DNA from 2 places in the Sphingobacterium zhuxiongii genome. Region 2 is predicted to be linked to the other one. Evidence: riboswitches for the same ligand, from Rfam matches in the RefSeq annotation. Region 2 holds a riboswitch; the other holds the start of a gene.
The links. Region 2 has a riboswitch for thiamine pyrophosphate ahead of GFH32_RS16105 (TonB-dependent receptor). Riboswitches for the same ligand answer to the same signal wherever they lie in the genome.
Positions count from the first base shown of each region.

Region 1: linked by a shared signal. The riboswitch ahead of thiS (sulfur carrier protein ThiS) and the one ahead of GFH32_RS16105 (TonB-dependent receptor) in region 2 are both predicted to bind thiamine pyrophosphate.

Region 1 covers NZ_CP045652.1:1,369,738-1,376,008, reverse strand. The annotation lists gene GFH32_RS06010 (Crp/Fnr family transcriptional regulator) at 1-79, opposite strand, end outside; gene GFH32_RS06005 (TonB-dependent receptor) at 265-2,583, shown strand; gene GFH32_RS06000 (PepSY-associated TM helix domain-containing protein) at 2,583-3,731, shown strand; TPP riboswitch at 3,877-3,974, shown strand; gene thiS (sulfur carrier protein ThiS) at 4,037-4,243, shown strand; gene thiC (phosphomethylpyrimidine synthase ThiC) at 4,268-6,082, shown strand; gene GFH32_RS05985 (thiamine phosphate synthase) at 6,130-6,271, shown strand, end outside.
Region 2 covers NZ_CP045652.1:3,801,897-3,808,167, reverse strand. The annotation lists gene dtd (D-aminoacyl-tRNA deacylase) at 1-309, opposite strand, end outside; gene GFH32_RS16105 (TonB-dependent receptor) at 348-2,810, opposite strand; TPP riboswitch at 2,867-2,998, opposite strand; gene GFH32_RS16100 (amidohydrolase family protein) at 3,164-4,327, shown strand; gene GFH32_RS16095 (acylphosphatase) at 4,360-4,641, shown strand; gene GFH32_RS16090 (oligosaccharide flippase family protein) at 4,643-6,133, shown strand; gene dusB (tRNA dihydrouridine synthase DusB) at 6,146-6,271, opposite strand, start outside.

The DNA.
Region 1 (6,271 bases), 1.9 Mb from region 2:
GATCCATTTGACTTAAAAGCAGTTCCAATGATTCTGGGGGTAGTTCATAGAAATTATTGATAACCTGCTCTATTGTCATTGTTTGCGATTTATTAACCAAATTGGTTTTAAAAGAAATATACTCTAAAATAAGGTATTTGTTTAAAATGGATGTGCTAAAGCTCACTTTCTAAGAAAAATTTCAATTTATTTTTTTGATTATTCAAATACTTTATACATTTGCCTAATTTAAAATTGGTCTAAATAAACAAACATCTACCCTATATGCGCCAAATTGGACTCCTTATAGTTTTTGCCGTTATTTCTCAAGTTGTTGTTGCTCAAACTCTCAACGTATCTGTGCAGAATCAAAATAAACAGCCTATAGCACATGCTAATATTCTAGTCAACAATAAAAATGTAGGGTATGTTAATGTCAATGGGCAAATAACTTTAGACTTAAGTACCTATCAAGCTCCTTATAGAATTCAAGCTTCTTACATTGGTTATAGTACAAGCACGAAGACTATTACAGCGCTCGGTACACAAGACAGTCTCATTTTTGAACTATCCGATAAGAACAAGTTAGATCAGGTGGTTGTGACTGCCGGCAGAAAACCAGAACACTTGTCAACTGTCCCCTCCTCCATTACCATTTTAACTGAAAAGGAAGTTCAGGCGCAAAGTCAAATCAACAACAATTTATCTAATATTCTTGGCGCCACGGTTCCCGGATTGGGAACAGCTACAAATAAAGCCACCAATTCCGGACAAACGTTAAGGGGCCGTGCGGTATTAGTACTTATAGATGGTATCCCACAATCGACACCTTTGATGAACGGTGCGAGAGACATTCGTACAATTGACCCGAACGTCATTGAGCGCGTAGAGGTTATCAAAGGAGCGACCTCCATCTACGGAAATGGTTCTGCAGGAGGTATCATAAACTACATCACAAAAAAGAGTCCTGAAGAATCGAAGTTAATCCAAGGTATAAGTAGTGTTCGTGTCGGCAATAACCCACTTCATAGTGATGAAACTATGGGTTACAAGTTCTCACAATTATTGTACGGACGCAAAAACAAATTTAGTTATACGCTGAGTGGATCGACAGATTATACCGGTCTGCAACGGGATGCTGATGGGCTACCCTTAGGTCAGACAGATGGTTTATCCAATTCTTACCAAAACAACGCCTTTATCAAACTAGGCTACGACATCGATTCAACCTCCTCTATCGTTGCCTCTTACAATTATTATAACAGTAACCAACACGCTAAATACATCAGTCAAACCGGTAAATACGATCTCAATCCTACTATTGGCATCAAAGGTGTAGATCCAGGTAAACCGACGGGAACTCCCTATAATCATAATGCAATGATTAATTATAACAAGTCGGGGATATTTGGAGAAAGTTCATTGCAAGCCACTTTGTACTATAATACCTTTCGCTCCATGAATCGTTACGTCGAAAAAGGAACAGCGTGGTTTGGCCCCGGTCAAACACAGATTAACTCCGAGAAAAAGGGCGTTCGATTGAATCTAAATACGCCATTCCAGATTTTCAAATCAGCAGCCGAATTGACCTATGGATTGGATTTATTAAACGATGTTACTGATCAAGATTTAACAGATGGACGCGTCTATATTCCACATATGAATATGTTTAATCTAGCACCTTATGCGCAATTGAGATTGGATATTGTCGAAAATCTTATTTTGAAAGGCGGGGTTCGGTATGAAAATGCCACAGTGAAGATCGACGATTTTAATACGATAGCATCTGGACCCAATAATGAAGGAAGTATTGCCGTTAAAGGGGCTAAGATACCTTACAAAGGCGCCACCTTCAACGCAGGACTGCGATTTAACAAATACGAGATTTTCAATCCTTTCGTAAGTTTCTCGCAGGGCTTTGCCATCAATGAGCTTGGACGTATTGTACGACGCGCAACTGACAGTGATTTAGATAGTATAAAAACTGATCCGATAATCACCAATAACTACGAAATAGGATTTTCCAGTCACTATAGCATCTTTAACCTCACCGCGGCATACTACTATAGTGATTCCAAACTGGGTGTAGAACTAGTAGATCAAGGAAATGGTATTCTAGTTGCACAACGCTTACCTGAGGTAGTACAAGGTTACGAAATTGCACTAGATGCTCGTTTAAATAAGACGTGGACTGTCGGAGCAACATACGCTTATGTCGAAGGTAAATCTGAGCAGGATAATGGTACAAAGACATACTTAAACGGCTCAAGAATCGCTCCTTCAAAAGCGACAGCCTATCTTTATTACTCACCGAATGATAAGCTAAACCTACAATTGCATTGGCTTTATACGGGCTCGAGAGATCGCTTTGCTGTCAATGACAAAGGCGTTTATAAAAGCTCTGAAGGTTCTGTATCATCTGTGTCGATGTTTAATTTAGCTGGCTCTTATCAATTTAATCAAAAATGGTCAATGGGATTAGGGGTAGAAAATCTATTTAACAAAGATTACTATCCAGTAGTTAGCCAATACCGCGCATTAGATGCAGAATACGTCAAAGGAACAGGCACAACGGCTTCATTAACGCTTAACTATAAATTTTAATGTTTAAAACAGTATCCCTTTGGCTCCATAAATGGATGGGCATACTATCTGGTATTGTCGTTTTTATACTCGGCATCACCGGCTGTATTTATACCTTCCATGATGATCTGAAGTTGATCTGCTATCCGCAAAAATATATTTTAGTATCGCCAGGACAGGCACAAGCGCTAAGTTTAAGCGAGTTGTCTGCAATTGCGAACAAGAGTCTTCCTGATGGAGAGAAAGTATCACGTGTGGACTTATTCCCTGCAAAAAACCGCTCTTGGATATTTCGGGCTCAAGCAACAGATGAGAATGCATTCGGACACTGGAACTACTATACTTATTCCAAGAGAGTATTCGTCAACCCCTATACTGGTGAGGTGTTGGCTATCGAGAACTCAAAAACTGAGTTTTTCCAATTAATGCTTCAATTGCACATGAATCTATTATTGGGAAAGAAAATAGGTCATCCGCTAGTAGCCTACTCGACTGTACTATTTGTTTTCATAATGTTGACCGGCGTTATTCTATGGTGGCCAAAGCGCTGGAAAAGCAATAAAATTAGTCGAAGCTTCTGGCCAAAATGGTCCGTTAATTGGAAAAGATTAAATCACGACCTACATAATATCATAGGCTTCTATTCCTTGATTCTGGGGCTTCTTATCGGAATCACAGGTTTGTTCTTTAGCTTCCCGGCGTTCAAAACTTGGGCAGGCGATCAACTTGATAAGCTTACTTCAGGTAGCACTGCGATTGAAAAAATTGAGCCACTCAACATTCAATGGGGTAATAATCCTTTAGACGATGCGCTTAGCAATTTATTAAAAACATATCCTAATTCTGGGATGATGTCAATACGCCTCAGAAAAGAAGATGCTGCAAGTTTTGATATACAAATCCGACTAGAGGAACAAAAGACAAACAAATTCAAGTGGTATTATTTCGATAAAAAAGCTTTGACATTAGATAAAGTCATCAGTCATGACAAGCAGACAGCGGGTGAAAGGTTAGGGTCTTTAAACTTCGATTTGCACACTGGAAATATTGCAGGTTGGCCTACGAAAATACTAGCCTTTATTATTTCCCTTTTCTGCGCTAGTTTACCTGTTACTGGGTATATTATCTGGATTAATAAATCCAAAAAAAGAGTAAAAAGGAGAATTTAACGACGATAATTGCCGCTGTAAAAATCTTATTTCTCACCCGTGAAGGCCTCCCTCGAAATGTAGCAAGTTGCCATCCATTTTTATATCACTTTTACACTCTCCATTGAAGAAATAATTGCTTATTAAAAAAATATGTCTAATTTAGTCTTGACTTTAGGGGTGTCTACATTGTTGTAGGCTGAGATTTTACCCTTATAACCTGATCCAGATCATACTGGCGTAGGGAAAAGTAAGATGTCAACATGGGTGCCGTATGCATCGATGTAGCCATTCCTAAAGTTTTTACCCAAAAAAACATTTTAGGAATGGAACTAACAATAAACAATCAGTCCAAGTTTTACGAAAATATACCTGCCAATTTAGCTGCTTTGCTATTGGCTGAATTCGGCACTTTACGAAAAGGAATAGCTGTTGCATTAAATCATCAAGTTATTCCAGCTAGCGCATGGCCGAATACTCCCCTATCTGATAAAGATCAAATTCTCATCATTACTGCAACGCAAGGCGGTTAACTTCTAATCCAATCTAAATACGATATGAAAGAACAAACAATTTCAACGCAAGCTTTTCCTAATTCTAAAAAGATTTATCTTTCTGGCGAATTATATCCTATTCGTGTCGCTATGCGCGAGATTTCACTTAGTCCAACAAAACTAAGCAAAGGAGGAATAGAAGAAAACCCTCCGATAACGATATATGATACCTCGGGGCCCTATACGGATGCGCAAAAGAACATTGACATTCGCAAAGGAATCGATCGAATTCGTGAACCTTGGATACTCGATCGTGAAGACGTTGATATCTTGGCAAACATCAGTTCGGATTACGGTCAAACTCGTTTGAATGATGCTAGTTTAGATCAACTGAGGTTTGCCTATAGTCATCGCCCTATGCGTGCGAAAGCGGGGGCCAATGTTTCTCAATTATACTACGCGAAGCGAGGCATTATCACTGCCGAAATGGAATATGTTGCAATTCGTGAAAACCAACGAATTGAGCAGCTCGAAAGTGCTACACCTGGAATGGAGCAACAGCATATTGGTGAAAGCTTTGGCGCTCAAACGCCAAAGAGTAGAATAACTCCTGCCTTCGTTCGTGATGAAATTGCCGCCGGACGAGCCATTATCCCAAACAATATCAATCACCCAGAGAGTGAACCTATGGTGATTGGCAGGAATTTTCTCGTAAAAATCAACGCCAATATCGGGAATAGCGCTGTGAGTTCAAGCATTGAAGAAGAAGTAGAAAAGGCGGTTTGGGCATGTCGATGGGGAGCGGATACGATCATGGATTTATCAACCGGTAAAAATATACATGAAACTCGGGAATGGATCATACGTAATTCTCCTGTTCCGATCGGAACAGTGCCAATCTATCAAGCGCTAGAAAAAGTAAAAGGAATCCCTGAAGATCTAACCTGGGAAATATTTAAAGATACCCTGATTGAACAGGCAGAACAAGGTGTTTCTTATTTCACAATACATGCTGGCGTTTTACTACGCTACATCCATCTGACAGCGAAACGCGTTACTGGTATTGTGTCTCGTGGGGGGTCTATAATGGCAAAGTGGTGTTTATTTCATCATAAAGAAAACTTCTTATATACGCATTTCGAGGAAATCTGTGAGATTATGAAGCAATACGATGTAGCTTTTTCACTAGGTGATGGCTTGCGTCCAGGGTCTATTGCCGATGCGAATGACGCGGCGCAATTTGCAGAACTAGAAACCTTAGGTGAACTTACTAAAATTGCTTGGAAACACGATGTACAAGTAATGGTTGAAGGCCCAGGTCATGTCCCGATGCACATGATCAAAGAAAACATGGAGAAGCAATTGGAAGAATGTGCCGAAGCACCTTTTTACACCCTAGGTCCATTAACCACCGATATTGCTCCCGGTTATGACCATATTACCTCCGCAATTGGGGCAGCTATGATTGGATGGTATGGTTGTGCAATGCTGTGCTATGTTACCCCAAAAGAGCATCTTGGTTTACCAAACAAAAAAGATGTTAAAGATGGCGTAATAACCTACAAATTGGCCGCTCATGCAGCCGATTTAGCAAAAGGACACCCAGGTGCGCAATATAGAGATAATGCGTTAAGTAAGGCTCGATTTGAATTTCGTTGGGAAGATCAATTCAATCTTTCGTTGGATCCAGATACGGCTAGAGAGTTTCATGATGAAACATTACCTGCCGACGGGGCTAAAGTTGCTCATTTTTGCTCCATGTGTGGCCCTAAGTTTTGTTCAATGAAAATTACACAAGAAATAAGGGAAGCTACAGAAGAAGGAATGCTAGCGAAGTCTAAAGAGTTCATCGAGTCAGGAAAAGAGATTTATTTATAATGATTGTTATCAGCAATGAATTTCCCATTGATGGAGAAGTCAATACGATGAGGCAATTACTCGAACTTGGCGTTATACTACACATTCGTAGACCCTTGATAGACAGGGGAAACCTAGCAAAACTGATCGTTGCACTAGGCACCGAAAATCTCAGTCAAATTGTATTACATCAACAGCATAGTTTGGCCG
Region 2 (6,271 bases):
TTTTGCCTTTTCCGGTTTTCCCGCTCGAATAAAAGAAGGACGATTACCTTTTTTTGTTTGCGCAAATAAGGTGAATTGTGAAATCAGAAGGATGTTTCCGTCAATATCTTGAACGGATTTGTTCATCAATCCCTGTTCATCGGAAAAGATACGCAGATTAGCTATTTTCTGAGCCAACCATTCCATATCGCTTGTGGAGTCTTCATCTTCGACACCTATAAGTACAAGCAAGCCATGCTCAATTTTGCCCGTGATTTGATCATCTACCGTGCAACTAGCATGGCTTACTCGTTGTATTACTGCTCGCATTCGCTAAAAATATAAAGTTTAAAGCGAATTCCCAATCCTTAAAAACGAATATTCAAGCCTAACATAAAATTAGTTTCCGCTTGTGGATAGTAGAAATTATAATAATCTCGGGTTCCTTTACTTTCGAATTTTTGTCCCCAAGTATATCCCGTTGTCTCATACTTACTGTTGAATATATTATTTACAGCTAGGTTTAAGTCTATTCTTTCAATTCCAAATGCAGAGAAGGTATAAATACCCCGGAAGTTGTTCACAAATGAAGGGTCAATACTTCTTTCCTTGGCAGTGCTGTTGTCTAGATAAATTCTAGAAACATATTTACTTAATAAACTAAAGGAAAGTTCTTCTGTTGGTTTGTAGGTGAATATATTTGACAGGACGGTTGAAGGTGATTTCGCTATTGTCGTCGACTTATAAAAGATTTCCTCTTCACCAACATAGTTCCAATCATTTTCATTGTCATAGACTAAGATTTTCTCTTTAAAATTCTTAATCTTATTTTGGCTCAATGCTGCGGTAATTCCCCATACGAATTGAGGACTGATATTCCAGGAGGCATCTAATTCAAAGCCAATTCGGTAGCTATCGTCAACATTCTGACGCAAGGCGGCACCAACGTCGTTCAGCGCACCGGTTGGGATTAATTGATTTTTATAGAACATCGCATAAGCGTTCGCACCAATATTAAATTGTTGATTCCTGAAGCGATAGCCCGCTTCAATATCCTGCATTTTCTCAGGCTTTGGAAATTCATTTAAAGGATTCTCTACATAGTCGGAGCGCTTAGGTTCTTTGCTAGCATAGGCGTAAGAAGCATACAAATTGCTGTTCGAATTTAAAAAGAACGTAGCACCAACTTTGGGGTTAAAGAAGTTGAGATTGTCTTTAAAGTATAGGTTTTTGACTTTGTCATCATCTCCTTCACCAAGATAATAAAGGTTTCTATATTGTAAGTCAATGTTGAATAACCATTTTTCCAACTTGTAATCTGCCTTTGCGAAAAAGTTGAAGTCATTTTTATCAGCTTCATTATAATAATAACGATCACCAAGATTGCTGTCGGACGCATACTTTGCCCAAATTACCTCGCCATAATGCTTACCGCGATATTGATTATATGCGCCCCCAAAAATAAAGTTAAGCGCACTACTTGGTTTATAATTTGCCGAGTAAGTTAACCCGTAAAAATGATTATCTAACCATCTGCGACGAACTAGATCCGAATTTTTAATTGTATTTGAGCCGATCGTTACATCCGCCATGCCGTAATGAGCTAATTTATCATCTGGACGAAACTCCTCATAATATCCTGCTCCGCGTGTGTAATGTAGCGCTCCATTTAAATTTAGCTTATCATTCGCAGCATAGGTATACTGTAAATGACTATGGGTTTGCGTATAGTTATCCGTTTGATTATCGTAAGTATAGTAATTGTATTTTCTTCCCTCATCTTTTAGTCGGCTGATCTCTTCCGGGCTGTATAGTCCCATGTTTGCAGCGTAATCTTCCAGTCGGCTATAGTCGCCAGTAATTAAAGGTTCAGGTGTTCCATACCATGATTGATAGGTCTTTTCTTTTCCAGAGAAAACAGTAGCTTTTAAGATGTGCTTGTCTGTATAGAGTCCTCCATCAACATAGAAGGATTTTAAGTTCGAACTAGCGCGTTCGATGTAACCATCAGAAACGACACGGGATAAGCGTGCATTAAATGCATATTTATTATTAATTAATCCAGTACCTACTTTTAAGGTGTTTTTCCAAGAATTGTATGATCCGAATGCGTTGTTTAGTTCAGCATAGGGCTCCGGTTCCATGGCATCTGTTTGGATATTCAGGGAAGCACCAAATGCACCGGCTCCATTTGTCGATGTACCAATACCACGTTGTACTTGGATGCTTTGAATAGAAGATGCGAAATCCGGTAGATTCACGAAAAAGCTACCCATGCTTTCTGCGTCATTTAAGGGAATACCATTTAAGGTAATATTGATGCGCTCATTATCCGAGCCTCGGATAGTCATGCTGGTGTAACCGATTCCAGCGCCAGCGTCTGAACTTACAACGACGCCAGGTGTCTGGTTAATCAAGAAAGGAATGTCTTGACCAAGGTTATTCTTGCGAATATCCTCTTTACTAATGTTTTTAAAAGTTGTTGCTGCGTTTTCTTTGGCACGAGTGGCAGTCACAAAAACTTCTTCCGCAACATAGGAGAACTCATTTAGATGAACGATAATTTGGGATTGTTCGCTAGCACTGACCTCCTTAACATAATTTTGATAACCTATATATGTTACCTGTAATAAATTTTTTTTTGTCGTTAAATTTCTAAAAACGAGTGTTCCATTTGGGTCCGTTGTGCCGCTTTGTTCGCCTAATTTAACGGTAGCTCCAGCTAACGGGATTTGATCTTTGTCGATGACTCTTACAGTCAATGCATGTTGAGCAAAGCTCCACATAATCAGATGGCAAAAGGCGATTGTTGCCCATACCTTTTTTAACATGTTAATTTGTGTGTAAATGAGTTAAACCTCACTATTGCAAGGGGTTACAATAGCATTTATTTAACCTCCCTTTTCCCTACGCTGGCATTATCCAGATCAGGTACGCAACGATTCATGGAACCGTATGCTGGGTATATTCTCAGCCTTTATTTGTGTTGTCGAACAACAAGGCACCCCTAATTGATAATACAAAACTAACCTTTTATTAGCTTTAAACAAAATATAAGCGATACTGTAACAAATTTGTAATTATTATTTTATTAGTTAACATATATTGATTTTTTTGTAAATTGGCTCTAATACAACCCTCAGGGGTGAATTACGCTAACTTAAAAAACGGTTTTTAAAAATTTATGAAGTATTATGCTGCTGATATTGTATTTCCAGTAACTGGCCCTGCAATAAAAAAAGGAATCGTAGCAATGGACGACCATGGAGTAATTAAGGGGATTTACAACCAAGGTGAAGTCGACGATTCAAAAGTAGAATTCTTAAAAGGAGCCCTCATTCCTGGCTTCGTAAATGCACACTGTCATCTTGAACTTTCTCATATGGAAGGACTTGTTCCTCAACATACAGGCTTGCCTCAATTCCTGATGAAAGTGATGAATGAGCGCGGAGCGAAAGAGAAATCGGTTGACAAGGCGATGGAAGCGGCAGATAAAGCCATGTATGAAAACGGTATTCAGGCTGTTGGTGATCATGCAAATTCGGCGGTCTCTGCGAAAGTCAAAGAAAACAGCCCAATTCAGTATCATACCTTTGTGGAAGTGATGGCATTGGCTGATGCTGATGTAGAATCACGTATCGATCAAGCCAAAGAAATAGAATTCCATTTTGACTACAAACGATCTTCAATTACACCTCACGCACCTTACTCTTGCTCAAAAACTCTTTTTAAAACCTTTAAGAAGGTCGTTGGCGAGGATAATATCATTAGTATCCATAACCAGGAGAGCGATGAGGAGAACAAATTGTTCCGATACAATAAGGGTGAATTTCTAGATTTCTATAAGCAAATGAAGCTGTCTGTTGATGGTTTCCGTGCTCAAGCTAGAAACTCATTGCAATCCTTTTTACCGTATATACCAACGAAAAACAAACTAATCTTAGTTCATAATACCTATACGTCAATCAAAGATCTTGACTTTGTAGATCGTATGGGCCGTAAAGTATATTTCTGCTTGTGCCCAAAAGCGAATCTTTATATTGAGAACAAGCTACCAAAGGTGGAAAACTTCCTTTTGGGAGGTCATGAAATTATTATCGGTACAGATAGCTTAGCTTCCAACACTTCTTTAGATATCTTGGATGAGTTGAAAGTTATTCATGCTGAATATCCACATCTTGATTTCAATGAAACGATCAAATGGGCGACTATCAATGGTGCCAAAGCCCTAAATATCGATCATGAATTAGGGTCGCTAGAAGAAGGTAAAAAACCAGGCTTAGTACTACTTGAGGGGATGGAAAGCTTTAAATTGGATCCTAAAATTAAAGTTAAGCGAATCCGATAGATTTTTCTATTTCTTCTTATACCTTTGTAACCATGAAGCATTTGAACATCTTGGTTAAGGGTAAAGTACAAGGAGTGTACTTTCGTGCCTCTACAAAAGCAGTTGCCGATCAGTTAGGGGTTAAAGGTTTTGTCTTTAACCAAGCAGACGGGGCAGTTTATATAGAGGCCGAAGGAGATGCCTTAGCTTTAGATTTTCTTTTGGATTTCTGTAAAGAAGGCCCTTACGATGCAGAAGTAGAAGAAGTACAGGTTACAGAGTCTACAGAACTTAAAGGCTTTTCGAATTTCGAAGCCATCAAAAAAGTGAAATAAGGTGTCGGTAGTAAAGAGATTTATAAGCGATACTGCGATATATGGATTAACAACCATATTATCCCGTATGCTTGGTTTTATCATGACCCCCTTTCTGACGAAGAAATTCGCTACAGCAGTATATGGGGTATTCACCAATCTTTACGCATATGCTTCCCTTGTCAATGCCATCCTTGCGTTTGGTATGGAGACCACCTATTTCCGCTATCTCCAAAAAGTGGAAGGGGACAAGCAAAAAGTGTTTGACACCAGTTTCTTTATAACAATTATTAGCAGTGCCTTATTTGTATTGACAGTATTGACCTTTGCGAATCCCATTGGGTATTGGTTAAGTGAGGGAGAGAATGTTGCTGATTATGCCATGTACGTTAAGTATTTTGCTGTAATTCTTGCTGCAGATGCACTGGCAGTTGTACCATTCGCTAAGCTTAGAGCAGAAGGTAGACCGATTAAGTATGGCTTAATTAAAGTTGGCAATATCTTAATTTATGTGTTTTTCGTGCTGTTTTTCCTTTATTTATTGCCTTATCTGGTTGAGGAATATCCGAGTTGGAAAGCTCTTACGTCCGGTTGGTTTAGAGAAGGTTGGTTAGGGAATGTGTTTATCGCAAATCTGATCGCTTCTGTCGTGACACTGATTATGCTGATTCCACAGATGATTAGTTTTCGATTTAATGTCGATAAGACACTGATAAAACAGATGCTCAGCTATACCTTTCCGATCTTAATTGCAAATATATCCTTCATCATCAATGAGAATTTAGATAAGATGATGCTACCTCGATTAATTCCTGGAGAACGAGGGGAAAGTGATTTGGGTATTTATGGTGCCGTAGCAAAGATTGCTGTATTTCTAAATCTCTTTGTGACCGCCTTTCGGTTAGGAGCGGAGCCATTTTTCTTTAGCTATTCGAAAAACGAGAATGCTAGGAAAACCTATGCGACGATCATGGAATACTTTGTTATTGTCATGTTGCTAGTGATGGTGGGGCTGTGTGCAAATATAGACTGGTTGAAACATTTTATACCGAGTGGTAAAGGCGGAGATCAGGATTATTGGTCAGGGTTATTTATTGTACCGGTATTGTTGTTAAACTATGTCTTGTTAGGGATATACATGAATTTATCGGTTTGGTATAAATTGTCAGACCAAACTCGATATGCTTTATACATTTCTGGTATAGGGGCTATCGCAACAATCATTTTGAATTTCACGTTGATTCCGACTTATTCTTACGTAGGTGCGGCATTGTCTACGACAATCACCTATCTACTGATGGTCGGTCTTTCTTATTTCTGGGGACAGAAAAACTATAGCATTCCTTACAATGTTAAGAAGATTTCTATCTATATGATAGGCGCCGTAGCGCTCGCTTTTGCAGCCTTCCACTTACATTTTTGGTTCGGAAATTTACTCTTTATCGCTTTCTTGGCAATCGTCGCTTATTTGGAGAAAGGCGTTATCCTGAGTATTCTAAAAAGAGGGAAATAAAAAAGTCGCTTTTTAAGCGACTTCCTCAGTAAAATTATGTTTTATTTCTTCGAGAACCTCGATAATGTCATCGAATTGCATTAGCTCAACGAGCTTCATTCTATATTCCTTAAAGTTTGGAATGCCTTTAAAGTAATT